One region of the Mycolicibacterium baixiangningiae genome, then DNA from elsewhere that is predicted to be linked to it. Evidence: predicted binding sites of a transcription regulator. Region 1 holds the regulator's gene; the other holds the start of a gene.
The links. Region 1 encodes LexA, which represses DNA repair genes until DNA is damaged. Its sites were predicted from a motif close to CGAACANNTGTTCG; they were not measured.
Positions count from the first base shown of each region.

Region 1 (14,702 bases):
GTTCGAACGCGGTCGTGGACGGCACCACGATGTCGGCGTGTTTGGCCATCGCGGTCCAGTACGGATCGTGCACCACCACGGTCTCCACCCGCGAGAGCGCCCGCCGCAACCGGGGGATGTTCTGGTGGTGGTGGAAGGGGTTGCCGCCCGCCCAGTACACGCAGCGGATATCGGGGTAGGTCAGCCGCATCCCGTTGAAGTCGAACGGCTCACCGGGGTGCAGCAGCATATCGCTGACCGCGGCGACGGGGATGAACGTGCCCACCGGGTTGAGGCCCTGCGGCAGTCGGGGTAGCCCGCACCGCAGCGGGGGGAGACCCGGTTCGTTCATCGACCCGTACCCGTGGCCGAAACCACCTCCGGGAAGGCCGATCTGCCCCAGCATCGCCGCCAGGGTCAACCCCATCCACGGCGCCTGCTCGCCGTGCCGGACGCGCTGAAGTGACCAACTGACGGTGACGATGGTGCGCCGGGCGGCCATCCGCCGTGCCAGTGCGGCGATCTCGGCGGCGGGTAGGCCGCAGATCGTCGATGCCCACTGCGGGGTCTTCGCGACGCCGTCGTCGGCGCCGAGCAGGTAGCGCTCGAACCGGTCGTAACCGACGCAGTAGGCCTCGAGGAAGTCGCGGTCCGCCAGGCCCTCGGTGGCCAGCACATAGGCCAGTGCCAGCATGATCGCCACATCGGTCCCCGGAACCGGTGCGTGCCATTCGCACTCGCCGTCGACGTCGTCGCGCAACGGGGAGAACGAGACGATACGGCCACCGCGGTCACGGAACCGGCGCAGCGCATCGCGGGCCGGGTGCGCCGTAGTCCCACCGTGATTGGTGCCGGTGTTCTTCAGGGCCAACCCGCCGAAGCACACCAGGAGGTCGGTGTGGGAGACGATGACGTCCCAGTCCGTGGAGCGCTTGAACAGATCGTCGTGAGTGCCCACGACGCGAGGCATGATCACACCCGTCGCGCCGAGGCTGTAGGAGTGCCGCGAAAACGTGTATCCGCCAAGCAGTTTCAAGAATCGGTGCACCTGGCTCTGCGCGTGGTGGAACCGGCCGGCGCTGGCCCACCCGTACGAACCTCCGTAGATGGCCTCGTTTCCGTGAGTGTCGACCACCCGGCGGAGCTCCGCGGCGAGCAACTCGGTCAACTCATCCCACGAGACGGCGACGAATTCGTCGGCCCCGCGCCGCCGGCTCGGTCCGGGACCGTCGTCGAGCCAGCCCCGCCGGATCGCGGGGCCCGTGATGCGCGCGCGGTGCCTGATCGAGCCGGGCAGATTGCCCAGCAATGGGGAGGGATCGTGGTCCCCTGGCAGCGGCGCGGCGGAGGCGATGTCGCCGGAAACGACCTCGGCGGAGAAGCCTCCCCAGTGGGTGAGGCTGGTCGGAACGGGGGCCATGGCGGAAAGTCTAGGGCCGCACGACGTCACACTCCGGTCCGCGAAGCGGGCAGCGGATCGCGTCGCGATACCGCGACGCATCCTCGAAACAGGGGATATGCGTCCACCTCGTGGCCGATTTGTGAGTATTTTCCCCAGAATTGCCTGTCGTGTCCGCGAAATAGACGTCGACTGACACAAGATTGGCTGGCGCGATACTTTCGAGACACTTTCGCGCCGAATACGGGAGGTTCGATGAGCGGGCGGCGAACCCTGCTGCACACGGCGCTGGCGCGCGTGACGGTCGGTCTGGCGGTGGTGGTGGCGGCGGGTCTGTTGTTCGCGCCCGTGGCGGCGGCCGATCCGGCCACCGAGGCCAATGACGCGATCACAGCGGCCTATGACGGCAGCGGCGGTCCCACCGGCCCGCTCGGCGTGCGCGAAGGCGGTGTGTACCCCGCCGGCGACGGATTCGGCCAGAACTTCGCGGCGGGCAAGATGTTCTTCACCCCGGCCACTGGCGCCCACTGGATGCAGGGCGCCGTCCTCGAGAAGTACGAGTCGCTCGGCGGCCCGGCCGACAGTGACCTGGGCTTTCCGACCATCGACGAAGGCCCGGGACGGGTCGGGCCGGACAGCCGCAACGCGACCTTCTCCGCCGCCGACAAGCCGGTGATCTTCTGGACCCCGGCGACGGGTGCGCGGGTCGTGCGCGGTGCGCTCAACGCGGCGTGGGACCGGCTCGGCGGGTCGGCGGGAGTGCTGGGCGTCCCCGCGGAGGACGAGGTGTACCGCGGCGACGTGGTCTCACAGAAGTTCACCGGAGGGCAGCTGTCCTGGAACCGCAGGGACAAGACGTTCACGACGGTTCCGCCGGAGCTCGTCGACCAACTCAAGGATGTGACCATCCCGGAGGACCCGACGTCGGTGATCGCGGCCGCCCGGCGCGCCGCGGGAGGTGCGCTCGGGCCGCTGGGCGCCAAGGACGGGTCGCAATACCCGATCGGCGATGACGGGGCAGGCCAGAACTACGCCGGCGGCAAGATCTTCTACACCCCGCAGACCGGCGCGAACGTCGTCACCGGTCAGGTCCTCGAGAAGTACGAGAGCGTGGGCGGACCGGAAGGCGACCTGGGCTTTCCGACCAACAGCGAAGCCGACGGCGGACTGGGGTCCAACAGCCGGATCAGCACCTTCGCGGCGGAGGACCAGCCGGTCATCTTCTGGACTCCGGACTACGGTGCCGTCATCGTCCGCGGCGCGATGAATGCCGGGTGGTCCAAGCTCGACGGCGCCAATGGCCCGCTCGGCGCACCCGTGGCCGATCAGACCGAGAACGGTGACGTCGTCACCCAGCGATTCAGCGACGGCGTGCTGTCCTACGACCGGTCCACCGGCCGCTTCACCACCGAGCCCGCGAATCTGGCCGTTCAGCTCGCCGGTCTCGAGGTCCCCGGGGAAGAGGTGCCGAAGGCGCCCGCAGATCCGCAGGCCTCGGCCGACGACGACAGCGGCGAGTGGCTCAGCTGGCAGTGGAACTGGTGGTGGCTGCTGGCCCTGATCCCGGTGCTGCTCATCGTCGGGCTGCTGGCGGGTGCGGCGCTGTGGAGGCGACGTCGTGGGCGCGGGGACGACCGCTTCCGCGACGACGAGGATGTCTTCGACCGGGCGCTGTACCAGCAGACGGACCGGCCCGATCCGGGCGGCGCCGAAGATGAGCATCGTCGTTATCCCGACAACTACGGTGAGCCGGTGACCTCCGTCGGCTTCCACGATTCGCCGCCGGACCCCCCGGTGACCGGCAGCCCCTGGGACCTGCGGGACGAATCGGCCGACGAATCGGCCTCGGAGGAGCAGCGCTCGGCGGCGGGCGCCGACGATCTCTTCGGCGGACAGGACGATCCCGACTCGGTCGACACCGCTCCGACGCGCATCGAGAGTCCGCACGGTGAGGATGACCCGCATCCGCAGTCGACGCTGGAAGAGCCCTCGTTGCCGGCGCCCGCGCTGTCGGAACCGTTGGCACCGGACGCGTTCGAACCGGACGCGTTCGAACCGGAGCCTCCCGCATCGGAGGCGTTCGTCGGGGGGGTCTTCATCGACGACGCGCCCAGCGGTCGGCACGCGGCCATCGAGATCGACGAGCCGACCCCCGGCCGCACCGCGATTCATCTGCCCGTCGACGACTCGGGTGCGGCGCCGGCCGGCTACCCGGTGAAGGCGGACACCCGGACGGGTCTGTATTGGGCGCCCGGCAGCCGTGGCTATGACGAAGTGGTCGCCGAGATCTACTTCGCCAGTGAGGAATTCGCGCGGACCAACGGGTTCGTACGCGGCGACTGAGCGGGCGTCAGATCTTGCGGATGACGGTGACGACCTTGCCCAGCACGGCGGCGTCGTTGCCGGGAATGGGTTCGAACGCCGGGTTGTGCGGCATCAGCCACACCTGACCGCGGGTGCGCTTGAAGGTCTTGACCGTGGCTTCGCCGTCGATCATGGCCGCGACGATGTCGCCGTTGTCGGCGACGTTCTGCTGACGCACGACGACCCAGTCGCCGTCGCAGATCGCCGCGTCGACCATCGAGTCACCCACGACCTTGAGCAGGAACAGCGAGCCCTCGCCGACGAGCTCACGCGGCAGGGGGAACACGTCCTCGACCGCTTCCTCCGCCAGGATCGGCCCGCCGGCCGCGATGCGCCCGAGCACTGGCACGTACGTCGGTTCGGGTAGCGCGTCGCTGCCCGCCACGTCGGTGGTGACCACGGGCGTCGCCGGCTCGTCGGACAGCCGGACGTCGACGGCACGCGGCCGGTTCGGGTCACGCCGCAGGTAGCCCTTGCGCTCCAGGGTGCGCAGCTGGTGGGCGACCGACGAGGTCGACGTCAGGCCGACGGCATCGCCGATCTCCCGGATGCTCGGGGGGTATCCGCGACTGGTCACCGAGGACCGGATGACCTCGAGGATGGTGCGTTGTCGTTCGGTCAGGCCGGCGTCTGTGCTCCGGCGCCCGCCGCCTACCCGGGTGTCGCTGCTGTCGTCGCTCATGGGGCCGAATGTAGTCGCCTCCCGCCCGATGATCAAACATGTGTTCGAGGCGTGTCGCGGTCGGGACGGGCAGGTGGTCGTCCGGGGACTTGTCGGGGAACTCGTCGGAGGAACTCGTCGAAATCGACTTGTCGGACCCCTCATTTACCGTCTGCAACAGTTCGATCACACGTTCTATCCATCGAACACCTGATCGACTATATTTCGAACACACAGGCGAACGCCACCTGAAGAAAGGGCACGCACATGACGATCCTCGACGTGAGGGAGACCCAGCAGAATCCGGCTGCCGGCGGCGTCCGCCGGACGTCTGATGCCCGGCGGCCGCGGGCCGGGCGGCCCTCCGGGGCGCCCCTTCGGCACCGGGGCAACGGAGTGCTGATGTCACGCGCCTCGCACCGGCGCCGGCCCATCACACCCGCCACGACGGTGCTGCTGGCCCTGCTGGCCGGCGGCATCACGGTCTGGCTGGGTCTGGTGGCGAACCTGGGTGGTCTGGCGGGACAGCAGGAGTCGGTGCCCGCCGAACTGGCGGTGGTGCAGGTACAGACCGGTGAGAGTTTGCATCAGGTGGCACAGCGGGTCGCTCCCGACGCCCCGGTGAGCGCGGTCGTCGAGCGGATCCGGGAGCTCAACCGGCTGGACTCCGCGGCGCTGGACGCGGGCCAGACGCTGATCGCCCCGGTTGGCTGACGTGCATCGTGGGCAGTGAATCGTGGTGCGGTGCACCGGTGCTGCTCCTCTCGCCGAGTGTGGGCTGGGCGTGGGCCCCGGCCGTCGGCGGTGGCACAGCCGCCCGGGTAGGCTCGGAGAGGTTCGAAGGGCGTACCCGACGGTCTGGCGAAGGAGCGGTGATGCACTGTCCGTTCTGTCGCCATCCCGATTCCCGTGTCGTCGATTCCCGGGAGACCGACGAAGGCCAGGCGATTCGACGCCGCAGGTCCTGCCCGGAGTGCGGCCGACGGTTCACCACGGTGGAGACGGCCGTGCTGGCAGTGGTCAAGCGCAGCGGTGTCACGGAGCCGTTCAGCCGCGAGAAGGTCATCAAGGGCGTGCGCCGGGCCTGTCAGGGCCGCCAGGTCGACGCCGATGCCCTCAACCTGCTCGCCCAGCAGGTCGAGGACGCGGTGCGTGCCACGGGTTCCCCCGAGGTGCCCAGTCACGAGGTCGGGCTGGCGATCCTCGGACCATTACGCGACCTCGACGAGGTGGCGTATCTCCGGTTCGCCTCGGTGTATCGATCCTTCGAATCCGCAGCCGATTTCGAGCGCGAGATCGAAGCGCTGCGGGCACACCGCGACGTCACGACGTCGGGCTGACCGCGGTTCAGCCGTGGCGGTGCCGGCCGTCGCTGACCACGCGGCCGGCGATTCGCACCCAACCCTCGGGGCTCCAGACCGTGTGGATCACCGACCCCTTGCCCTGCACAATCGTCAGGTCACGGCTCAGGTAATCGGTGATGCGCACAGCGGCGGCGCCGGTCGCCTCGTCCTCGGGCACCCCGAGATGGGCGGCGAACATGCGGGCCCTGATGTGTCCGGCCTCGCGATCGGTCCAGGTCCACAGATAGTGCTGGGTGTCGTCGGGATAGTCGGCCGGATCGGCGGCGGCCAACGCCTCGATGGAGTCCAGATCGTGGATCGCGAACTCCGGCGCCCAGTCGGAGCGCGCACTCACGACGGTCACATCCCCCTCGTAGCCGACTTGCACGATTCCCGCCGGAACCTGCAGCGTGCGCACCGGAAGTCCGTTCTCGCGCAGCCACCACGCCGCGCCGACCGTGGGATGACCGGCGAACGGTAGCTCGGTGGCGGGCGTGTAGATCCTGATGTGCGCGGTCGTCGCGCCGCTCCGCGGTATGTCGACGAAAATCGTTTCGCTGTAACCTAATTCGTTGGCGATACGCTGCCGGTCGCCCGAATCGACTGTGGCGGCGTCCACGACGCCCAGCGGGTTGCCGAAATTCCCGTCGGAGTCGGTGAACACGCGCAGCACCTCGACGTCGATGGCCATGGCGCCGATGCTACGTGCTCGGCGGCCGTCGGCGGTCAGGTCGCGCTGCGCTCGTCGCTGCCCATCGCGTCGAGTACCGCGACGCGGGTGTCGACGGATCCGGTGATCGCCGATTCGCTCAGTCCGGTGCGCAGCAACTGGCGCAGGAGTTCCTGATCGTGCGTCGCGGGTTCGGTGGAATCGATGAACCGCTGCACGGTCTCGACGAACTGGTCCGGATCGTCATGGAAGGGGAAGTGCCCGGCGCCCTCGAAGACCTCCAGCCGCGATCCGGGCATGGCGGCGTGCGCCAGCCGGCCGTGACTCACCGGGATCACCGAATCGTGGCTGCCCCAGATCAGCTGCACCGGCACGGATTCGGTGAGGTAACAGCGGTCCAGCATCGTCACCACCTGGCCGCGCCAGTCGACCACCGCGCGCAGGGTCCGCGCGAACGCCGACGACGCGGTCGGTTCGGGCAGATCGGCGAGGATGCGCATCATCTCGGCGAGGTCGCGCCCCATCTTGGTGGTGCCCAGCATGGTGCCCGCGACGCGGCCGGCGACCTGCAGCGCAGGCAACACCATCGGCAGCCGCAGCAGCGCGAGGGCCTCGGTGCCCATCGGCAGCGAGGCGGCGCGCAACGCGATGTTGACGTCCTTGGTGACACCACCGGCGCCGACGAGGATGAGCCGGTCGACGAATTGGGGGAACTGGTAGGCGAATTGCATGGCGACCCCACCGCCCAGGGAGTGGCCGACCACAGTCACCCGGTCGATGTCGAGCACGCTGAGCAGGTCGCGCATCCCGTTCGCGTAGGCGGCGACCGAGTAGTCGGCGCGGGGTTTGTCCGACTTACCGTGTCCGAGCAGGTCGGGTGCGATGACGGTGAACCGCTGGGCGAGTGTGGTCTGGACGGTGCTCCACGTTGTGGAGTTGTCGCCGATGCCGTGGATCAACAGGATCGCCGGACCCTCACCGGCGATGCGGAAGGCCCGCCGGTAGCCGTGGATGGTGCGGTAGTGCAGCGTCGGCGTCACATCCCGCACCGGGCGCAGGTTGGGCGTCCGCTCTGTCATGTCGCCAACCTCGTCCTCTCGGGCCGGGGTCTGCCGGCGGCGTGCGGTCTGTCAGCTACGGTCCTCGCCGTCGGAGAAACCGTCCCGGTACCTGTCCTCTTTGTCCTTCTCGCTCGCCTGCTGAGCGAGGAACCGTTCGAATTCGGCGCCGAGTTCGTCACCGCTGGGGAGGTCTTCGTCGTGCGCGAGCAGCGACCGGTTCTCCTGAGCGGCGACGAACGCATCGTACTGGCGCTCCAGTGCGGTCACCACCTGAGCAACTTCGACGCTGCCCTCGACCTGTTCGTTGATCTTGGTGTACACCTCGGCACCGGCCTCGCCGAGCGCGGCCAGCGGGATCTGCAGTGCGGCGGTCTTGGCGACCTCCGCGAGCAGCGCTTCGGCCGCCGGGGGATAGGCCGTCTGGGACAGATAGTGCGGCACGTACGCGGTGTAGCCGACCACCTCGTGGCCGTGCTGGGCCATCCGGAACTCCAGCAGATTGGACACGCTCGCCGGCACCTGCACCTCGCCCACCCACGGGGTGTGCTCGGCGATCAGCTCTTTGTTGTTGGAGTGCGCGGTCATCGTGACCGGCCGGGTGTGGGGCACCGCCATCGGAATGGAGCCGAGCCCGATGGTCTGGCGGACACCGAGGCGCTCGGCCAGCAGCCGCACCGCGGTGATGAACCGCTCCCAGCGCAGATCCGGCTCCATGCCCGCCAGCAGCAGGAACGGCGTCCCGACGGTGTCGTGCATGGCGTACAGGTTGAGCTCGGGCTCCTCGTAGGCCGAGAAGTGGTCGGTCTTGAACGTCATCAGCGGCCGTCGCGACCGGTAGTCGAGGAGTTCGTCGATGGCGAACGACGCGACCAGTTCGGTGTCGAGGCTGTTCTTGAGATGCGCGGTCGCCAGCCGGACGACATGGCCCGCGTCCGAGAAGCCTTCCAGTGCATGGATCATCACCGGCCCGCGGCCGTCCGCCGCCGACAGCTGCGGAGCGGGGAACTCCAGCTCGTACATCCCGGTCTGCTCGGGCTGATACAGCTGTTCGGGGGTGTCGGGGAGCGGGATGTCCGGGTGCTCGGGGGTGCTCGGGTGCTCTGGTGCTGCCATGTCGGTTCGCCTCCTCGCCGCGGTGTCAACGCCTCTTCAACGTCGCGCCGTGGCCATAAGTGTCGCGCATTTCGAGATGCCCGCCGTCACGGGTACCGCACCCCGGGTCAACACGACCCGGGTGGCGCCGCATTCCACGCGGCATTCCACGTGGCATTCCACGCAGCATGCCCCGTCGGCGCCGGGGCGAACCGAACCTTCAGGAGCGGAACTGGCTCAGCGCCCGAAGCTTGTTCATCACGTCGAGCGCGGCGACCTTGTAGGCCTCCGAAAAGGTCGGGTAGTTGAAGACGGCGTCGACGAGGTACTCGACCGTGCCGCCGCATCCCATCACGGCCTGTCCGATGTGCACCATCTCGGTGGCGTTGGTCCCGAAGATGTGTACGCCGAGCAAACGCAGATCCTCGGTGGACACCAGCAGCTTGAGCATGCCGTAGGAGTCGCCGGCGATCTGCCCCCGGGCCAGTTCGCGGTATCGCGACACCCCCACCTCGTAGGGCACGGAGGCCTTGGTCAGTTCGACCTCCGTCGCTCCGACGTAGGACACCTCCGGAATGGAGTAGATGCCGATCGGCTGGATCTCGGTCATCCCCTTGGCCGGTTCGCCGAACGCGTGGTAGGCCGCGAGCCGGCCCTGATCCATCGACGTCGCGGCCAGCGCCGGGAACCCGATCACGTCGCCGACGGCGTAGATGTGGTCGACCTTGGTGCGGTAGTTGTCGTCGACGAAGATCCGGCCGCGGTTGTCGGCCTCCAGACCGGCGTTCTCCAGGTCGAGGTGATCGGTCTGGCCCTGCCGGCCCGCCGAGTACATGACGGTCTCGGCGGGGATCTGCTTGCCGCTGGCCAGCGTGGTGACCGTGCCTGCCGAGCCGACGTCCACAGCGGTGACCTCCTCGCCGAAGCGGAACGTGACGGCCAGGTCGCGCAGATGGAACCGCAGCGCCTCGACGACCTCGGGATCGCAGAAGTCGAGCATCGCGTCGCGCTTCTCGACCACGGTCACCTTCGTGCCCAGGGCGGCGAACATCGACGCGTACTCGATGCCGATCACCCCGGCACCCACCACCACCATCGACGACGGGATGATCTTCAGGTCCAGGATCCCGTCTGAGTCCAGCACCCGGTCCTCGTCGAACTCGATGCCGGCGGGACGGGCCGGTTTGGTGCCGGTCGCGATCACGACGTAGCGGCCGCTGACGGTGATGCGCTCGGCGCGGTTGGGATCATCCACCAGCAGCGTGTGCTCGTCGACGAAGCGCGCGTGCCCGGTGTAGAGCTCGATGCGGTTGCGCATCAGCTGCGAGCGCACCACGTCGATCTCCTTGCCGATCACGTGCTGGGTGCGCGCCAGCAGGTCGGCGGGCGTGATCTTGTCCTTGACGCGGTAGCTGGATCCGTACAGTTCCCGCTGGCTCAGGCCGGTCAGGTAGACCACCGCTTCGCGCAAAGTTTTCGATGGAATCGTGCCGGTGTTGACGCACACGCCGCCGAGCATCCGGCCCCGTTCGATCACCGCGACCGACTTGCCGAGCTTGGCCGCGGCAATCGCCGCCTTCTGCCCGCCCGGCCCCGATCCGATCACGACGAGGTCGTATTCCTGCATGGAACCCATGGCAACAAGGTCTACGCCGCAACGGGCGTTCCCGCATGCCGGCCCGCGTCAACAGTTCGTGAACACTCCAGCACCGCGCGCCTGAGCGTCGCGATGGCGCCCCGGTGAGACGATGACCGCGATGAACGGCGTGCTCGTGCGAGGTGTCGCACCAGGTGCCGTGATGCTTGCGTGCGCGTTGCTGTGCGGCTGTGTGCGCACGACCGACGGGACGGCGGCGGTGGACAGCGGGATGCCCGTGGAGCTGGCCGACGTGCTGGTCGAACCGTCCCGGTTCCCCGCGCCGTACCGCGCGGCGGTGCTCGATCCGCAGGCGACCGGTGAGGCCGTCGCCGGTGTCGACGGGGTCCCGCCGGGCGCTGTGGTCGGCCCGGCCGGATGCGCACCGTCGCCGGTGGGCACGGGACCCCGCAACGCGGTCGCCGCACAGGGGGTCGACTCCGACACCGGTGCCGCGCTGACCGTGATCCTCACCCGCACCGGAACGGCGCTGGCCGATCGTCGCGCCCAGCTCGACCGCTGCCCGTCGGTCACCGCCACGGCCGGCGAGGTGATGACCAGCGTCGAGACCGTCCTGCTGCCCGCCCCGCCGGTTGATGCCGACGACTCCCTGGCCAGCGAGGCCACGATCCGCCGGTCCACCGAGCCGCCGGTGCGGGTGCTCACCCTGAGCGCCCAGATCGACGATGTGCGGCTGACCGCCGCGTGGCTCAACAACGACGGCGGCTCGGCTCCGGACACCTCGGCGCTCGACGTCCTGTTCACCGACGCGCTGAGCAGTGTGCGCCGTGGCGCGCGGTGACAGGCGGTCTCCCCAGCGGGGAATTCATCCCCAGATGAGGTCTGCGGAGGCGTAACAGCGGTCGGGCTGACGGGGTGTGCGGCCACTGTTCGAGGCATGACGACATCGCATTACTCCGGATTCGAACTCGACCGCCCGGGCTCGCTGATCGCTGCCGTGCCCGCCGTCCTGGGCTTCGTGCCCGAGATGTCCCTGGTACTGCTCACCATGGACCGTGGCGATCTCGGATGTGTCCTGCGGATCGATCTGTCCGAGGACATGTCCGAGCAGGTCGCCCACCTCGCCGAAGTGGCCGCTGCCGCGCAACCCGAGGGCGCGGTCGCCGTGGTCGTCGACGAACACGGTGCGGGCTGCCACCCCTGCAACGACGACTACCGCGAGCTCGCCGAACTGCTGATGGAGGAACTGGCCTCCTGGGGCATCGACCTGCTCGGCGCCCACGTCGTCGACCGTGTCGCGGCGGGCGGGCGCTGGCACTGCGCGGACGGGTGCGGCCGTGGCGGTGTGATCGAGGATCCCTCGGCGTCGCCGCTGGCGGTGGCCGCGGTACTCGACGGGCGCCGGCTCTACACCGGCCGTGCCGAACTCCAGGCGGTGATCGCGGCCGACCCGCTGCGCAGTGCGGCGTTGGCGGACGCGGTCGCGGCGACCGCCCAGCGCTGCTCGCCGATGTCGGACGCCGAGGCCTGCGCGGCGATCGGCGAGGCGCGGGCCGCGGCAGCGCATGTCGCCGACGGGGGGCAGCTGGCCGACGAGGTCGCGGTGCGGGTGGGCTGCGCCCTGCGGGACGTACGCGTGCGCGACACGCTGTTCGCGCTCGCAGTGGGGGAGGACGCCGACCGGGCCGAGGCGCTGTGGGTGTCGCTGGCCCGCATCCTGCCCGCGCCGTGGCGCACGGAGGCGCTGGTGCTGCTGGCGTACTCCGCCTACGCGCGTGGAGATGGTCCGCTGGCCGGGGTGTCGCTGGACGCCGCCCTGCGCATCGATCCGGTCCACCGGATGGCGAGCATGCTGGATCAGGCGCTGCAGTCGGGGATGCGTCCGGAGCAGATCCGGGAACTGGCCGTCACCGGTTACCGGCTGGCCGAGCAGTTGGGTGTGCGGTTGCCGCGGCGCCGGCAGATACGGCGACGCGCGGGTTAGACCTTCTCGACCTTGACCGCGTGGGCCATGTGGTGCGGCAACTCGACCTGTTCGTGGCCCGGGATGACGATGTTCACGCCGCCGTGGTGGGCGGACTCGACGGTGACGCGTGCGTTGGGCACGACACCGGCATCCTTGAGCCGGGCGATGAGGTCGGCGTCGCCCTGCACGTGTTCGGTCAGCTGGCGGACCACGACCGCGACGGGCATGCCGGCCGGCAGTTCGGTGAGCCGCACGAGGTTGACCGCTTCGGTCCGCGACTCCGACCGGTCGAGGCCGAGTTCGGACAGACCGGGGATCGGGTTGCCGAAGGGGGAGGTGGTCGGATTGTCGAGCACCTGGACGAGACGCCGTTCGACGTCCTCGCTCATCACGTGCTCCCAGCGGCAGGCTTCGGCGTGTACTTCCTCCCACGGCAGGCCGATCACGTCGACCAGCAGGCGCTCGGCGAGCCGGTGCTTACGCATGACGGCAATGGCCAGCGCACGACCCTTTTCGGTCAACTCCAGATGCCGGTCACCGGCAACCTGGAGCAGCCCGTCGCGCTCCATGCGCGACACCGTCTGGCTCACCGTCGGACCGCTTTGGTCGAGGCGCTCGGCGATGCGCGCACGCAGCGGCACCACGCCCTCTTCCTCGAGGTCGTAAATGGTGCGCAGGTACATCTCAGTGGTATCGACCAGATCGTTCATTCGGCGCCTCTCAAGACCTCTGTCGTGGTCGAGTCTACCGGTTGAGCCGCTTCATCCGCGGGCTTCATCGGTGACGACACACTCACCCGTTGTGGGGTTGACGACAATGTGCCCGCCGGGGTGACCCGGCGGGCACATTGACTGTTCGATGGGGTGTGGTTCAGCTCGCGTAGGAGCGCAACCGGTCGGCGCGTTCGCCATTGCGCAGCTTGGACATCACTTCGCGCTCGATCTGGCGGACCCGCTCGCGCGACAGCCCGAAGAGCTTGCCGATCTGGTCGAGCGTGCGGGGCTGGCCGTCGTCGAGACCGAAGCGGAGCCGGATCACCTGCTGCTCACGCTCGTCGAGGGTGGCGAGCACGTGCCGGATGTCGGTGTGCAGCAGCTCCGAGATGACCGCGTTCTCGGCGGACATCGCCTCGGCGTCCTCGATGAAGTCCCCGAGGGGCGCCTCTTCGTCGCTACCGACGGGCATGTCCAGGCTCACCGGGTCCCGGCTGTGCTCGAGCAGATCGGCGATCTTCTCGGCGGGGATGCCCGACTCCTCGGCAAGTTCCTCGTCGGTGGCCTCGCGGCCGAGGTTCTGGTGCATCTCGCGCTTGATCCGGGCCAGCTTGTTGACCTGTTCGACGAGGTGGACCGGGAGCCGGATGGTGCGGCTCTGGTCGGCCATCCCGCGGGTGATGGCCTGACGGATCCACCACGTCGCGTACGTCGAGAACTTGAAGCCCTTGGTGTAGTCGAACTTCTCCATCGCGCGGATCAGACCCAGGTTCCCCTCCTGGATCAGGTCCAGCAGTGGCATTCCGCGACCCGTGTACCGCTTGGCCAGCGACACCACCAGGCGCAGGTTGGCCTCCAGCAGATGACGCCGCGCGGCCTCACCGTCACGTACCACCGAAGCCAGATCGCGCTTGCGGGCCTCGCCGAGCCGCTTCTTGGTGCTCAACAGGTGCTGGGCGTAGAGCCCCGCCTCGATGCGCTTGGCCAGCTCGACTTCGTCCGCGGCGTTCAGCAGGGCCGTTTTGCCGATGCCGTTTAGGTACACGCGCACCAGGTCAGCGGCCGGGCTCTGAGCGTCCAGATCGCTATCGAAACGGCTTGTGGTGGCATTTGCCATGACGGCCTCCTGATCAGCTCGGTCTGTCATGAGCTTCAACGTTCAAGTGCCGTGAGTAGTTCCCACGTATCGCCTGTCTCACACGTCTTGATCAGCGCTTTTTCGGTGACGACCTGAGAATGTGCTGAGAATGGCCGATCGCGACGGTCAGCGTGGAGGGTCGACGTCCTCGCCCTCGATGTCCGGTTGCGGTGCGGGCCGGACGGGGTACTCGAGCGCGGGACGTTCTGCGGTGGGGAACAGCGGGATTCGCCGATTGCGGTCGAAACGCCGGGGCTCCTCGGCGCGCCGGGGAGGCCGGTCGTTGGCGATCAGGACGGCCATCCACGGCAACGGAATCGACAACACGATGATTCCCAGCGAGAGGAGACCGTTCTCCCAGATGCTGTAGGCAACCGCCGCCAGGATGAGGGCGGGAATGCGAAACGACATCAGCGTCAGGTACTTCCGGACGCGGGCACGGTGCTGCTCCTCGTACGCCGGAGCAGCACGGGTGATCAGAACTGGCTGACCCTCGTCGTCGAAACTCAGCTCGGGGCCGTGTTTCATACCTCCACTGTTCCACACCTCGGGTCCGGTGTGCCCGCCGCATTTCTTACCGACTGATTGCCGGGCACAATGTATGCATGCAGACGCAGACGATCGAGCGCACCGACACCGACGAACGTGTCGATGACGGGACGGACAACGACACTCCCAAGTTCTTCCACTACGTCAAGAAGGACAAGATCGCCGAAAGC
Region 1 is NZ_CP066218.1:3,600,850-3,615,551, reverse strand. It holds gene I7X18_RS16970 (molybdopterin-dependent oxidoreductase) at 1-1,399, opposite strand, end outside; gene I7X18_RS16965 (LGFP repeat-containing protein) at 1,634-3,721, shown strand; gene lexA (transcriptional repressor LexA) at 3,729-4,424, opposite strand; gene I7X18_RS16955 (LysM peptidoglycan-binding domain-containing protein) at 4,671-5,117, shown strand; gene nrdR (transcriptional regulator NrdR) at 5,279-5,743, shown strand; gene I7X18_RS16945 (PhzF family protein) at 5,751-6,437, opposite strand; gene I7X18_RS16940 (alpha/beta fold hydrolase) at 6,473-7,495, opposite strand; gene I7X18_RS16935 (proteasome assembly chaperone family protein) at 7,547-8,590, opposite strand; gene sthA (Si-specific NAD(P)(+) transhydrogenase) at 8,790-10,196, opposite strand; gene I7X18_RS16925 (hypothetical protein) at 10,327-11,007, shown strand; gene I7X18_RS16920 (DUF4192 domain-containing protein) at 11,104-12,150, shown strand; gene I7X18_RS16915 (iron-dependent transcriptional repressor DtxR) at 12,147-12,842, opposite strand; gene sigB (sigma-70 family RNA polymerase sigma factor SigB) at 13,003-13,962, opposite strand; gene I7X18_RS16905 (DUF3099 domain-containing protein) at 14,110-14,511, opposite strand; gene I7X18_RS16900 (DUF3039 domain-containing protein) at 14,589-14,702, shown strand, end outside.

Region 2 (14,702 bases), 830 kb from region 1:
GGTGCGTATCCGGATGGCCGCCGACGAGGACACGGTGGCCGTGACGGTGCGTGACTTCGGTGTCGGCTTGCGACCGGGCGAGGAGAAATTGGTGTTCAGCCGCTTCTGGCGGTCGGATCCGTCGCGTGTGCGTCGCTCCGGCGGGACCGGACTGGGTCTGGCGATCAGCATCGAGGACGCGCGGTTGCATCAGGGCCGCCTCGAAGCGTGGGGGGAACCCGGTAAGGGTGCCTGCTTCCGGATGACCCTGCCGCTCGTCCGCGGGCACAAGGTGACGACGAGTCCGTTGCCGCTGAAGCCCATTCAGCCCGACAAGGCACCGCGCCGGGGTGGGCGTGAACGGCAACCGGCAGGGGAGACGGTGTGAGGCGCCTGTTGGTGATGGTGTGGCTGCTGGTGTTCGCGGTGGCCGCATCCGGATGCGCCGGAGTGCCGAATTCCTCGGCCCCGCAGGCGATCGGAACCGTCGAGCGGCCCGCCCCGCCGAGCCCCCCCAAACCGACGCCCGGCATGGATCCGGACGTGTTGCTGCGCGAGTTCCTCAAGGCGACCGCCGATCCGGCGAACCGTCATCTGGCCGCGCGTCAGTTCCTGACGGAGTCGGCGTCGCAATCGTGGGACGATGCCGGCAGCGCGTTACTGATCGACCGGGTCGTGTTCGTCGAAACCCGTGAGCCCGAACGTGTCTCGGTGACGATGCGCGCCGACATCCTCGGATCGCTCTCGGATATGGGCGTATTCGAGACCGGTGACGGTGCGCTTCCGGATCCCGGGCCCATCGAGCTGGTGAAGACGTCGGACGGGTGGCGCATCGACCGGCTGCCCAACGGTGTCTTCCTCGACTGGCAGCAGTTCCAGTCCACCTACAAACGCAACACGCTGTACTTCGTGGATCCGACCGGAACCACCGTCGTGCCCGACCCGCGCTACGTCGCGGTGTCCGATCCCGACCAGTTGGCCACCGAGCTGGTGTCCAAACTGATCGCGGGTGCGCGGCCCGAAATGGCCGACACGGTGCGCAATCTGCTGGAGTCGCCGCTGCTCCTGCGTGGACCGGTGACCCGCGCCGACGGCGGTAAGACCGGCGTCGGACGCGGTTACGGCGGCGCGCGCGTCGATCTCGAGAATCTGTCGACGACGGACCCGCACAGCCGGCAGCTGCTAGCCGCGCAGATCATCTGGACGTTGAACCGGGCCGGCATCAACGGGCCGTACGTGATCAACGCCGATGGCGCCCCGCTGGACGACCGGTTCGCCGACGGCTGGGAGACCTCCGACGTCGCGGCCACCGATCCGGGCGCATTCGCGGGCGCCGCGGCCGGATTGCATGCACTGATGGGCGGATCGCTGGTGTCGTTGAACGGCCAGCGGGCACCGCGGGTACCCGGATCGTTCGGGCAGGCGCCCAACCAGGCATCCGCGGCGGTGTCGCGCAGCGGTCAGGAAGCCGCCTCGGTGGTGGTGGTACGGCCCGGTGCACCCGACGTGCAGTCGACGCTGTGGATCGGTCCGCTCGGGGGCCGGGCGGGCCAGGCGCTGGAGGGCAGGAGCCTGTCGCGGCCGAGTTGGTCCCTCGACGACGCGGTGTGGGTGGTGGTCGACGGTGCGAACGTGGTGCGGGTCATTCAGGACGCGTCCGGCCAGCCGGCGCGGATCCCGGTCGATTCGGGGCCGGTGTCGTCGAAGTTCCCCGGTCCGATCACCGAACTGCAACTATCCCGGGACGGCACGCGGGCGGCGATGGTCATCGGCGGGCGGGTCATCCTCGCGTCCGTCGAGCAGACCCCCGGCGGGCAGTACGCCCTGACCCATCCGCGGCGACTCGGATTCGGATTGGGCGAGACGGTGGTGTCGCTGTCCTGGCGCACCGGCGACGACATCGTGGTCAGCCGCAAAGATCCGCAGCATCCGGTGTCCTACGTCAACCTCGACGGCGTCAACTCCGACGGGCCCAGTCGCAACCTCGCCATGCCGGTGACCACGGTCGCGGCCAACCCGTCGACGGTGTATGTCGCCGACGCGCGTGGGGTGGTCCAGTTGTCGGCGTCGACCGCCGAAGGTGACCCCACCTGGACAGAGGTGCGCCCGCTGATGGTCGCGGGCACGCTTCCGGTCCTCCCGGGATAGGTCCCCGCAAGGCACGAAAATCCCACTAGCGCAAGGCTATTCTGGCTCATCGTCGTCTTTGTGGTCGGTGAGGTAGCGGTGGGGGTGGAAGTAGTTGTTGACTCGGGGTTGGCCGGTGTCGAGGTGTTTGGGTGGGATCCAGTGGGTGCGTCCGTTGCCGGGGCGTTCGGTGGTGTATCCGGTTTTCTCGACCATGAGGTTGCCGGGTTGGCAGGCCAGGGTGAGGTCGGGGATGTCGGTGCGCCCGCCTTTGGAGTGGTCGTGGGTGTGGTGGGCTTCGGTCCAGTAGAACGGCACCGTGCAGTCGGGGTGGGTGCATCCGCGATCCCGTGCGAACAGGGCCAATCTCTGGGCGGTGGTGGCGTTGCGGCGGGCGCGGCCGAGGTAGAGGATTTCTTCGGTGTGGTCGTCGAACACCGCCAGGTAGTGCCGTGAGCGTGCGGCCATCCGGATCAAATCCCGGATGGGGAGTTTGTTACCGCCGCCGGTGTCGGCCCACCCCGCCGCACGCTCGAGTTCGTTGACGGTGGTGGTGGCGACGATGGTGGCGGGCACCCCGGCGACCTGACCGAGGGTCCCGGATTCCACGGTGTCACGCAGGACCCGCTCGAACGCGTCGTGGTGGCGTCGCCCAGCGGTGCGGTCATCTCGTCCGGTGTGGGCGTCGTCGTGGGGCAGGTTGGCCCCGGGGGCGGCGTGTTTGGCGGCGGCCACATCCCACAGGGCGCGGGCTTCGGGGGTGAGCCAGCCCGAGACGCGACTCATTCCGTCGGATTGTTGGGGTCCGACTTTGAATTCGCGGCGACGTCGTTGAGTTGCGTAGTCGGGTTCGGTGCCGTCCTGGTCGATGAAGTCCAGCAGGGCTTTGGCGGCCTTCTTGAGCTGGTCGGGTCGCAACTCCTTCGCGTGGCCGACGAGGGTGTGTTCGTAGTCGTCGCGGCGGGCGAAGGACACCCAGACGGGCAGTTTCTTGACGAACTCCTGGATGACCCGCACATGGGCCTGCCCGATGTCCCCGCGGGCCATCGCCTCGGCGGTGCACGCGAGGTCAGTTTTAACGCGTTCGCCGGTCAGGGTGTAGCGAGGACCCAACTGGCGGGCGTCGGTGAGGCGTTCGGCGGCGTCTTTCTCCGAGATCCGTAACCGGTCGGCGAGCAGCTTCTTCATCGATGTCGCACCCAGGTCATGGGGGTTGGCTTCCTCGACCAGCCGCGCGGTCAACCGGTGCTCCACACTGGGCACCGCCCACACGGCCTGCTTGATCCGATCCAACTCCGCCACCATCTGGGGGCAGGTCAGGTCACTGATGGAAGCAGTCTGCATATCACCGACGGCCGCCAACAGGCGATCGACCGCGGTGCTGAACTCCCCATCCATACATCGAACACTAGTTCGAGCATCTGACAAGAACGCTTGAGATGTGACCACTGAAGTCAAAGTGGCGCATGTTGTTTCGGCGACCACGCGAGCGTGCGCACATGCCGGCAATTGACGGGTGTGTCGGGATCAGACGCGCACGCACGCGGGGAACGTCTCACGCGGACCTGTCACACCCGCCGCCGACACTGTGTGCATGTTCGACCTCGTTCTTCCACTCGAATGCGGCGGGTGCGGCCGACCGTCCACGCGGTGGTGTGAGCAGTGCGCCGCGGCGCTGACCGTCCGGAGCGACGAACCGCATCTGGTCAGCCCGCGCCTCGACCCGGGCGTCCCCGTCTTCTCGCTCGGCCGGTACGCCGGTTCACGACGGCGCGCGATCATCGAACTCAAGGAGCGGGGCCGCACCGACCTGGTCGCTCCCTTCGGTCAGGCACTGCGGGAGGGCCTCGCGCACCTGGATACGTGGGGCATCGTCGACTCACCGGCCGTCCTCGTTCCCGCACCCACCCGCCGGTGGGCGGCACGTCGCCGCGGCGGCGACCCGGTGACGCGTATCGCCCACGCCGCGTCATCCGAGGTTGTCCAGGCACTGCGTTCCAAGGCCCTCGCGCGTGATTCGGCCGGTCTTTCGATTCCGGACCGGCAGCGAAATGTCGCCAACCGGATCAGGCTCGTTCGGGCCGCGCACGGCGACGTGGTCCTCGTCGACGACATCATCACCACGGGCGCCACGGCGACGGAATCGGTCCGCGTGCTGCAAACCACCGGTACCCGGGTGCTCGCCGTTCTCACCCTCGCCTACGCCTGACGGTCGAAGAGTGCAATGACCGTGGGGTCAAACGATCGTGAAGAACGTGAAACAGTCTCGGGAACCACTGGCCGACCGGGTGAACAACGACTACCGTCGGCCTTAACCACCCGTGAATTCACGGCCGGCGCTCAGAACGAAGCGCCACTTCGCCGCATAACGGTAGGAGGTGACAGTCGACACCTTGCGCCGGTGGGCTGCGGCAGATTCATGACATTGCAACGCCTGTCGGCGCGTTTCGTGACAATCCCGGCACGCACGTGCGTGCGACGCGAAAGAGAAACGAGTTGCCAAGTATGTCAACGCATCCCATGGAAACTGACCGCACGATGGTGATCGACGAAGAAGCGCCTGTAGAAGCGCCGAAAGCGGACGTCGTCGTCACGGGCCGCAATGTCGAGGTTCCCGATCACTTCCGAACCTACGTAGCCGAGAAACTCACGCGCCTCGAGCGGTTGGACCGCAGCATCTACCTCTTCGACGTCGAATTGGACCACGAGAAGAACCGCCGCCAGCGCAAGAATTGTCAGCATGTGGAGATCACCGCGCGCGGACGCGGCCCGGTGGTTCGGGGAGAGGGGTGCGCTGACAGTTTCTACGGCGCTTTCGAAGCGGCGGTCAGCAAACTCGAGAACCGGCTGCGCCGCAGCAAGGACCGCCGGAAGATCCACTACGGCGAGAAGCGGCCGGTGTCGGTCGCCGAGGCGACCGCCGCGACGGTGGCCATCGAGGACGACACCTCGCAGTCCGCCGAGGACGTCGGCCTGCCGGAGGGTCTCACGCTGGACGATCACGAACCGGGGCGCATCGTCCGGGTGAAGGAGCATCCGTCCACACCGATGACCGTGGACGACGCGCTGTCCCAGATGGAACTCGTCGGCCACGACTTCTTCCTCTTCCACGACAAGGAGACCGACAGGGCCACCGTCGTGTATCGCCGCCACGCCTACGACTACGGCTTGATTCGGCTCGCCTGACCAGCTGACGACGGCCCCGCGACGCACCGTCGTCGCGGGGTTCGTCGTGCGGACACGCCACGAGGGCGGAGTTCCCGGGCGCGACCTCTACCATGGGACTTGTCTGATACCTCAACCCACAGGGGAAAACGCGTGCTCGATAAGTTGCTCCGTCTCGGTGAAGGCCGCATGGTCAAGCGCCTCAAGAAGGTCGCCGACTATGTCAACACCTTGTCCGACGACGTCGAGAAGCTGTCTGACGCCGAGCTCAGGGCCAAGACCGACGAGTTCCGCAAGCGCATCGCCGATGGCGAAGACCTCGACGATCTGCTGCCCGAGGCGTTCGCGGTGGCCCGCGAAGCCGCATGGCGGGTGCTGGCGCAGCGGCACTTCGACGTCCAGGTGATGGGCGGGGCGGCCCTGCACTTCGGCAACGTCGCCGAGATGAAGACCGGTGAGGGCAAGACGCTCACCTGTGTGCTGCCCGCCTACCTCAATGCGCTCGGCGGCAAGGGTGTCCACGTCGTCACGGTCAACGACTACCTGGCGAAACGCGACGCGGAGTGGATGGGACGCGTCCACCGGTTCCTGGGCCTCGAGGTCGGCGTCATCCTGTCCGGGCTCACCCCCGACGAGCGGCGCGCCGCCTACGCCGCCGACATCACCTACGGCACGAACAACGAGTTCGGCTTCGACTACCTGCGCGACAACATGGCGCACCGGCTCGAAGACCTGGTCCAGCGCGGCCACAACTTCGCCGTCGTCGACGAGGTGGACTCCATCCTCATCGACGAGGCGCGTACGCCGCTGATCATCTCCGGCCCTGCCGACGCCGCCTCCAGCTGGTACAGCGAGTTCGCCCGCCTGGCGCCGCTGATGGAGAAGGACGTCCACTACGAGGTCGACATCCGCAAGCGCACCGTCGGCGTGCACGAGATCGGCGTCGAGTTCGTCGAGGACCAGCTCGGAATCGAGAACCTCTACGAAGCCGCCAACTCACCGCTGGTCAGCTACCTCAACAACTCGCTGAAGGCCAAGGAGCTGTTCCAGCGCGACAAGGACTACATCGTCCGCAACGGTGAAGTCCTCATCGTCGACGAGTTCACCGGCCGCGTGCTGCTGGGCCGGCGCTACAACGAAGGTATGCACCAGGCCATCGAGGCCAAGGAGCACGTCGAGATCAAGGCCGAGAACCAGACGCTCGCCACGATCACGCTGCAGAACTACTTCCGGCTCTACGACAGGCTCTCCGGGATGACGGGCACCGCCCAGACCGAAGCCGCCGAGCTGCACGAGATCTACAAACTCGGTGTGGTTCCCATCCCGACCAACCGGGACATGATCCGTCAGGACAACACCGACCTCATCTACAAGACCGAAGAGGCCAAGTTCATCGCGGTCGTCGACGACGTCTTCGAGCGCTACGAGAAGGGCCAGCCGGTCCTGATCGGCACGACGAGCGTCGAACGCTCCGAGTACCTGTCCAAACAGTTCACCAAGCGCAAGATCCCGCACAACGTGCTCAACGCGAAGTACCACGAGCAGGAGGCGAACATCATCGCCGAGGCCGGCCGCCTCGGCGCGATCACCGTCGCCACCAACATGGCCGGCCGCGGTACCGACATCGTGCTCGGCGGCAACGTCGACTTCCTCGCGGACCGGCGCCTGCGCGATCAGGGGCTCGACCCGGTGGAGACTCCGGACGAGTACGAGGCCGCCTGGGAGGCGACCGTCAACCAGATCAAATCCGAGGCCAGCGAAGAGGCCGCGGACGTCCGCGCCGTCGGCGGACTCTACGTGCTGGGCACCGAACGCCACGAGTCCCGCCGCATCGACAACCAGCTGCGCGGCCGCTCAGGCCGCCAGGGCGACCCCGGCGAATCCCGCTTCTACCTGTCGCTCGGCGACGAGCTCATGCGGCGCTTCAACGGCGCCACGCTGGAAGCGCTGCTGACCCGCCTGAACCTGCCCGACGACGTGCCGATCGAGGCCAAGATGGTCACCCGCGCGATCAAGAGCGCGCAGACCCAGGTCGAGCAGCAGAACTTCGAGGTCCGCAAGAACGTCCTCAAGTACGACGAGGTGATGAACCAGCAGCGCATGGTCATCTACGACGAGCGCCGCCGGATCCTGGAGGGCGAAGACCTCGCCGAACAGGCTCACAAGATGCTCGTCGACGTCGTCACCGCCTACGTCGACGGTGCGACCGCCGAGGGGTACTCGGAGGACTGGGACCTCGAGCAGCTGTGGACGGCGCTCAAACAGCTCTATCCGGTCGGCGTCGACTACCACGACCTGGTGGACTCCGACGCGGTCGGTGAGGCCGGTGAGCTCACCCGCGAGGAACTGCTCGACCTGCTGATCAAGGACGCCGAACGGGCCTACGCCGTGCGCGAGCAGGAGCTCGAGGAGCTCGCGGGCGAAGGCGCGATGCGCCAGCTCGAGCGCAACGTGCTGCTCAACGTCATCGACCGCAAGTGGCGCGAGCACCTCTACGAGATGGACTACCTCAAGGAGGGCATCGGCCTGCGCGCCATGGCGCAGCGCGATCCCCTCGTGGAGTACCAGCGCGAGGGCTACGACATGTTCGTCGGCATGCTCGAGGCGCTCAAGGAGGAGTCGGTCGGCTTCCTGTTCAACGTCACCGTCGAGGCGGCGCCGGCCGCACCGTCGAACCGGGTGGCGCCCGTCGCCGCACCCCCGGGGCTGTCGGAGTTCGCGGCCGCCGCGGCGCAGGCCCAGGCGCAGACCAGCCAGGGCGGTGTGGCCACCAAGGAGCGGGAGACCCCCGCACCGACGTTGCGCGCCAAGGGAATCGACAACGATGACGCCCCGCCGCTGACCTACGTCGGCCCCGGCGAGGACGGCACCGCCGAGGTGCAGCGCTCCAACGGCGGCCCGCGCCACGCCGCTCCGGGAGGCGCCACGCGCCGGGAGCGTCGGGAAGCGGCTCGCAAGCAGGCGAAGGCCAAGCCCACGCGTCCGCAGCGGCGCGGCTGACTCAGCCGATCTGCAGGGCTACCACCTGCCAGCGGCCGTCGCCGGTGAGTTCGACACGGGCGGCGATCGCGCGGACGCGGTCGCCGCGGGTGTAGGTTGCGGACACCTCCGCCGCTGACGGCCCGGCGCTGCGCAGCCGGACGCGACGCAGCTTCGCGGGGTTGCCGTACCGCACCCGGCACAGCGTGCCGACCGCGTCGAGCAGTGGCGGCGCCAGCAGGGGTTTGAGGTGCACCAGGGGCCGCCGTCGGTCGAGGACCTCGAGGAGCCGGCGCAGCGCCACATCGGCGAACACCGCCGCTGCGCGGGGCGCCGCCGGTTCGGCGTCGGGGCATGGGGCCGGGCGCAGCATCCGCGGCGTGCGCCGGTGCAGAGCGGCCGGTGAGGGCGGCGGACAGGCGGTGGCAGGGAGGCCCGTCGGTGCGGGTTCGTAGTCGACGACCGGCGAGGTGAACGACGGACGCTCGGCGGGGGTGGACGGTGAGGTGGTCACGGCACTCTCCAGGCTCGGCACGACAGAACGACCGTCTGCTGGGGAGGAGAAGACCCGCTCATCGTCGCACGGTTCCCGGCAGGTCCGGAGCACCCGTAATGCGGGTGCACAGATGAGGCCGCTACCGTGACGGGGAAATCGCTGTCGACGAAAAGGGGTGGCGTCGGATGGTGAACCGACTCTCGGCGTCGGACGCGGAGTTCTTCCGCCTGGAGGACACCTCGACCCCGATGTACGTCGGCACGCTGTCGATCCTGCGAAAACCCCGCAGTGGATTGAGCTACGAGACACTGCTGCACACCGTCGAACAACGCCTGCCGCAGATCCCGCGGTACCGGCAGAAGGTCCGCGAGGTGACGAAAGGCCTCGCGCGGCCTGTCTGGATCGATGACCGCGACTTCGACATCACCTATCACATCCGTCGCTCGGCGCTCCCGTCCCCGGGCAGCGACGCCCAACTCCACGACCTCGTGGCCCGGCTCGGTTCGCGGCCACTCGACAAGTCGCGGCCGCTGTGGGAGATGTACCTGGTCGAGGGGCTGGCGAAGAACCGCGTCGCGATCTACACGAAGAGCCATCAGGCGCTGGTCAACGGTATGACCGCGCTGGAGATCGGCCATGTCATCGCCGACCGCACCCAGAAGCCGCCCCAGTTCGGCGAGGACATCTGGATCCCCGCGCGTGAGCCCAGCGACCGGGCGCTGCTGCTCGGCGCCGTCGGCGAATGGGTCACCCGGCCCGCCGAACAACTCGCCTCGGTCCGTTCGGTGGTGACCGATCTGACCAACGCCGAACAACTCGTCGCGGCGGGGCGCCACGTCGCCGACATGGTCCGCACCGTCGCCCGGGGGACGGCGCCGAGCAGCCCGCTGAACACCACCGTGTCGCGTAACCGGCGGTTCACGGTGGCCGGGCACCGCCTCGACGACTACCGCACCGTGCGGGCACGCTACGACTGCGACATCAACGACGTGGTCCTGGCCGTCGTGGCCGGCGCGCTGCGCAACTGGCTGCTCTCCCGTGGTGAACCAGTCACCCCGACGGCGGCCGTGCGGGCGATGGCGCCGATGTCGATCTACCCCGACGCCGACATCGACTCGTCAGGGCCCGGGCAGGCGATCAGCCAGGTGTCGCCGTTCCTGGTCGACCTGCCGGTGGGGGAGAGCAATGCGGTGGTGCGGTTGTCGCAGATCGCCCACACCACCGAATCGCATCCGACCGCGGCCAGTCTCGTCGACGCCCGCACCATCGTGACCCTGTCCGGGTTCGCGCCACCGACGTTGCACGCCATGGGGATTCGCGTCGCCACCACATTCTCCGCCCGGCAGTTCAACCTGCTCATCACCAACGTGCCCGGTGCGCAGAAGCAGATGTTCGTCGCGGGCACGAAACTGCTGGAGACCTACGCGGTGCCGCCGCTGCTGCACAACCAGGTGCTGGCGATCGGCGTCACGTCGTACAACGGTCAGCTGTACTTCGGCATCAACGCCGACCGCGACGCGATGAGCGACGTCGACGTGCTGCCCGGCCTGCTCGCCGAGTCGCTCGAAGAACTCTTGGAAGCCGCCCGGTGACCTCTTCGTGTCCGCCGTGGAATTGACGGGACCGCCGCGGGAGGTTCTCATGGTCACACCATGAGCGTCAGCAAAGAGAAGGACCACGACAAGCCGCGCCGGCACAGCGTCAATTCGGCGCTGAAGTCGCCCACAGACGAGGCCATCCCCCATCCGATCCTCGACGTTCCGGTCGAACAAGAGGCCTACACCGGCTCCCGCGGTCTCGACTGGGTGGTCTTCGGCGTCACCGCCGTCATCGCCCTGGCGTTCCTCGTCTGGGGTTTCGTCAGCACCGAGTCGCTGGCCGACGCCTCGGGTAACGCCCTCAGTTGGGTGATGGACAACACCGGATGGCTGTTCGTGCTGACCGCCTCGGGGTTCGTGGTCTTCGTGCTGTGGCTGGCGCTCGGCCGCTACGGCAACATCCCGCTCGGACGCGACGACGAAGAGCCCGAATTCCGCAGCGTCTCCTGGGTCGCGATGATGTTCAGTGCCGGTATGGGCATCGGCCTGATGTTCTTCGGCGTGGCAGAGCCGTTGACGCACTTCGCCACGCCGCCGCCGGGCACCGGGCCCGCGGGTAATTCCGATGCCGTCCAGTCCGCCATGGCCACCACGCTGTTCCACTGGACGTTGCACCCGTGGGCGATCTACGCGGTCGTCGGCCTCGCGATCGCCTATGGCGTGTATCGCAAGGGTCGGCTGCAGTTGATCAGCGCGGCGTTCGAACCGCTGCTCGGGTCCCGCGCCAACGGGCCGTTGGGCAAGGTCATCGACATGCTGGCGATCTTTGCCACGCTGTTCGGTTCCGCGGCCTCACTCGGGTTGGGGGCGTTGCAGATCCGCAGCGGACTGCAGATCGTCGCCGGCATCGGGGAAACCGGCAACACGGTCCTCATCGTCATCATCACCGGCCTCACCGTGGCGTTCGTGCTGTCGGCGGTATCCGGCGTGGCGCGGGGCATCCAGTGGCTGTCGAACATCAACATGGTGCTGGCCCTGCTGCTGGCGTTGTTCATCTTCGTGGTGGGCCCGACGGTGTTCATCCTCAACCTGTTGCCGACCTCGCTCGGCAGTTACCTCGCCGACCTCGCGATGATGTCGGCCCGCACCGGCGCCGAGGGTCCCGACGTCGACACCTGGCTGCAGTCGTGGACGGTCTTCTACTGGGCCTGGTGGATCTCCTGGACCCCGTTCGTCGGCATGTTCATCGCCCGCATCTCCCGTGGGCGCACCATCCGTCAATTCGTCACCGGGGTGCTCCTCGTGCCGAGCCTGGTGTCGCTGGTGTGGTTCTGCATCCTGGGCGGGGCGGCGATCAACACCCAGGAGGGTGGTGTCGACCTGGCCGGCGAGGGCAGCAACGAAGCGCAGCTGTTCACCCTGCTCGAGCAGTATCCGATCGCGACCGTCGCCAGCATCCTGGTGATGGTGCTGGTGGCGATCTTCTTCGTCTCCGGTGCCGACGCCGCGTCGATCGTCATGGGCTCGCTGTCGGAGCGAGGCACGATCAAACCCACCCGGGGCGTGGTCATCTTCTGGGGGGTGACGACGGGTGCGGTGGCGGCGGTCATGCTGCTGGTCGGCGGTGCGGACGCGTTGACCGGTCTGCAGACCATCACGATCATCGCCGCGCTGCCCTTCGTGCTGGTGATGATCGGGCTGGCGGTCGCGCTGGTCAAGGATCTGCGCAACGACCCCCTGGTGGTGCGGAAGCAGTACGCCGCGGAGGCGGTGGACAGTGCGGTGATCCACGGCGTCACGGAACACGGTGACGACTTCATCATCTCGGTGGAGAAGGATCCCACCGCCAACTAGCTAGTCTCGCGGGATGCGTGTCTACATCCCGGCGACCCTCGCCATGCTCGCCCAGCTCGTCGCCGACCAGTCGTTGCACGCGGTGAACGGCACCGCCTTCGCGGTCACGCCGACGCTGCGCGAGTCCTACGCCGAAGGTGACGACGACGAACTGGCCGAGGTGGCGCTGCGCGACGCCGCTCGTGCGTCGCTGCGGCTGCTGGCCGGCGGTGAGGGTGCGGCGAACCTGCCGCCGCGGCGGGCGGTGCTCGTCGCCGACGTCGACGGGGCGGCGGCGCGGCCCGATCTGGACGATGCAGTGGTGCGGCTGACGGAGCCCGTCGCGTACTCCCAGGTGATCGCCGCCTACGTCGACAACGCGGATGCGGAGACCGCGGTCCGGCTCGCGGTCAACGCCGTCGACGTCGCGGACTTCGGTGACGAGGACGCGGAGCTCACTGTCGGCGATGCTCAGGACCACGATCTGGCGTGGTACGCCCCGCAGGAGCTGCCGTTCTTACTCGACCTGCTCTGAGATTGGGTACGGAACCGTAGGTTACGGTACCGTAGGTTCATGGCCAAGAGTCAGATCAAAGTCTCTGCCAAGGTTGCCGACACCGTGCGCCCGCGCGTCGCCGCGAAGCATCCCGCGCTCAACGCGCTTCGCACCGTCGCGGCGAAGATCACCACGCCGTTGCTGCCCGACGACTACCTGCAGCTCGCCAACCCGTTGTGGTCGGCCCGGGAGTTGCGGGGCCGCATCGTCGACGTCCGGCGGGAGACCGAGGACTCCGCGACGCTGGTGATCAAACCGGGGTGGGGTTTCACATCCGACTACCAGCCCGGCCAGTACATCGGGATCGGACTGCTGGTCGACGGCCGGTGGCGGTGGCGGAGCTATTCGCTGACCTCGAGTCCGCGCAGCGGCCGTCGCATCATCACCATCACGGTCAAGGCCATGCCCGAGGGGTTCCTGTCGACGCACCTGGTCGGCGGGGTGGAGCCCGGCACGATCGTGCGGTTGGCCGCCCCACAGGGCAACTTCGTGATGCCCGATCCGGCACCGGCTTCGGTGCTGTTCCTGACCGGTGGTTCCGGTATCACCCCGGTGATGTCGATGCTGCGCACGCTGGTCCGCCGCGATCAGATCACCGACGTCGTCCATCTCCATTCGGCGCCCACCGAATCCGACGTGATGTTCGGCGCCGAGCTGGCGGCCCTGGAGGGCAGCCACGACGGGTACCGACTGCAGCTGCGGACCACCCGCGACCAGGGTCGTCTCGACCTGTCCCGGCTCGACGAGGTCGTGCCGGACTGGCGGGACCGGCAGACGTGGGCGTGCGGCCCCGAGGGCATGCTCAACGACGCCGAGAAGGTGTGGGAGCAGGCCGGGATCGCCGACCAGCTGCACCTGGAGCGGTTCGCGGTCACGAAGGCGGCCCCGCACGGCGAGGGCGGCACCGTGGAGTTCGCGCGCAGCGGCAAGACCATCGAGGCCGATGCGGCCACGTCGTTGATGGATGCGGGGGAGAAGGTCGGCATCCAGATGCCGTTCGGCTGCCGCATGGGCATCTGTCAGTCCTGTGTCGTCGGCCTGGTCCAGGGGCACGTCCGCGACCTGCGTACCGGCGTCGAGCACGAGCCGGGCGGCCGAATTCAGACCTGCGTGTCGGCGGCTTCCGGCGATTGCGTACTCGACGTTTAGTGGTTACCCACTGGTAACCTACGACATCGTAGGTTACGCTACCGTAGGTAGAGGAAGGAGGCGCCAAGATGGCAGTCACAGACGTTCCAGAATTCGCACATCTCACCGACGCCGATATCGAGAGCCTGGGTGTCGAACTCGACACGATCCGGCAAGACATCGAAGACTCCCTCGGCGAGCGCGACGCGCGCTACATCCACCGCACCATCGCAGCGCAGCGAGCACTCGAAGTGACCGGCCGGCTGCTGCTGGCCGCCAGCTCCCGCCGTTCGGCCTGGTGGGCCGGTACCGCGACGCTCGGCGTGGCCAAGATCGTCGAGAACATGGAAATCGGCCACAACGTCATGCACGGTCAGTGGGATTGGATGAACGATCCCGAGATCCACTCGTCGTCATGGGAGTGGGACATGGGCGGGGCCTCCAAGCACTGGCGGTTCACCCACAACTTCATGCATCACAAGTACACCAACATCCTCGGCATGGACGACGATGTGGGCTACGGGCTCATCCGCGTCACCCGCGACGCGAAGTGGAAGCCGTTCAACCTCGGCAACCTGCTGTACAACACCATCCTGGCCCTCGGGTTCGAGTGGGGTGTGGGGCTGCAGCACGTCGAGCTCGGCAAGATCGTCAAGGGTCGCGACGACCGGGACGAGAGCAAGACCCGGGCGATGGAATTCGCCAAGAAGGCGGGCGCCCAGCTGGCCAAGGACTACGTCGCATGGCCGGCAGTGACCGCGCTGTCGCCGGGTGCGACCTACCGGTCGACACTGACGGCCAACGCGGTGGCCAACGTCATCCGCAACGTGTGGGCCAACGCGGTGATCTTCTGCGGCCACTTCCCCGACGGCGCCGAGAAGTTCACCAAGACCGACATGAT
Region 2 is NZ_CP066218.1:4,435,237-4,449,938, reverse strand. It holds gene mtrB (MtrAB system histidine kinase MtrB) at 1-367, shown strand, start outside; gene lpqB (MtrAB system accessory lipoprotein LpqB) at 382-2,127, shown strand; gene I7X18_RS21005 (HNH endonuclease signature motif containing protein) at 2,164-3,504, opposite strand; gene I7X18_RS21000 (ComF family protein) at 3,701-4,315, shown strand; gene hpf (ribosome hibernation-promoting factor, HPF/YfiA family) at 4,612-5,292, shown strand; gene secA (preprotein translocase subunit SecA) at 5,425-8,271, shown strand; gene I7X18_RS20985 (Rv3235 family protein) at 8,273-8,764, opposite strand; gene I7X18_RS20980 (WS/DGAT/MGAT family O-acyltransferase) at 8,932-10,338, shown strand; gene I7X18_RS20975 (BCCT family transporter) at 10,399-12,138, shown strand; gene I7X18_RS20970 (DUF6912 family protein) at 12,152-12,652, shown strand; gene I7X18_RS20965 (ferredoxin reductase) at 12,692-13,822, shown strand; gene I7X18_RS20960 (fatty acid desaturase family protein) at 13,891-14,702, shown strand, end outside.
Region 2: a site for LexA is predicted at 3,509-3,522, ahead of I7X18_RS21005 (HNH endonuclease signature motif containing protein). Genes of this name have one in related genera too.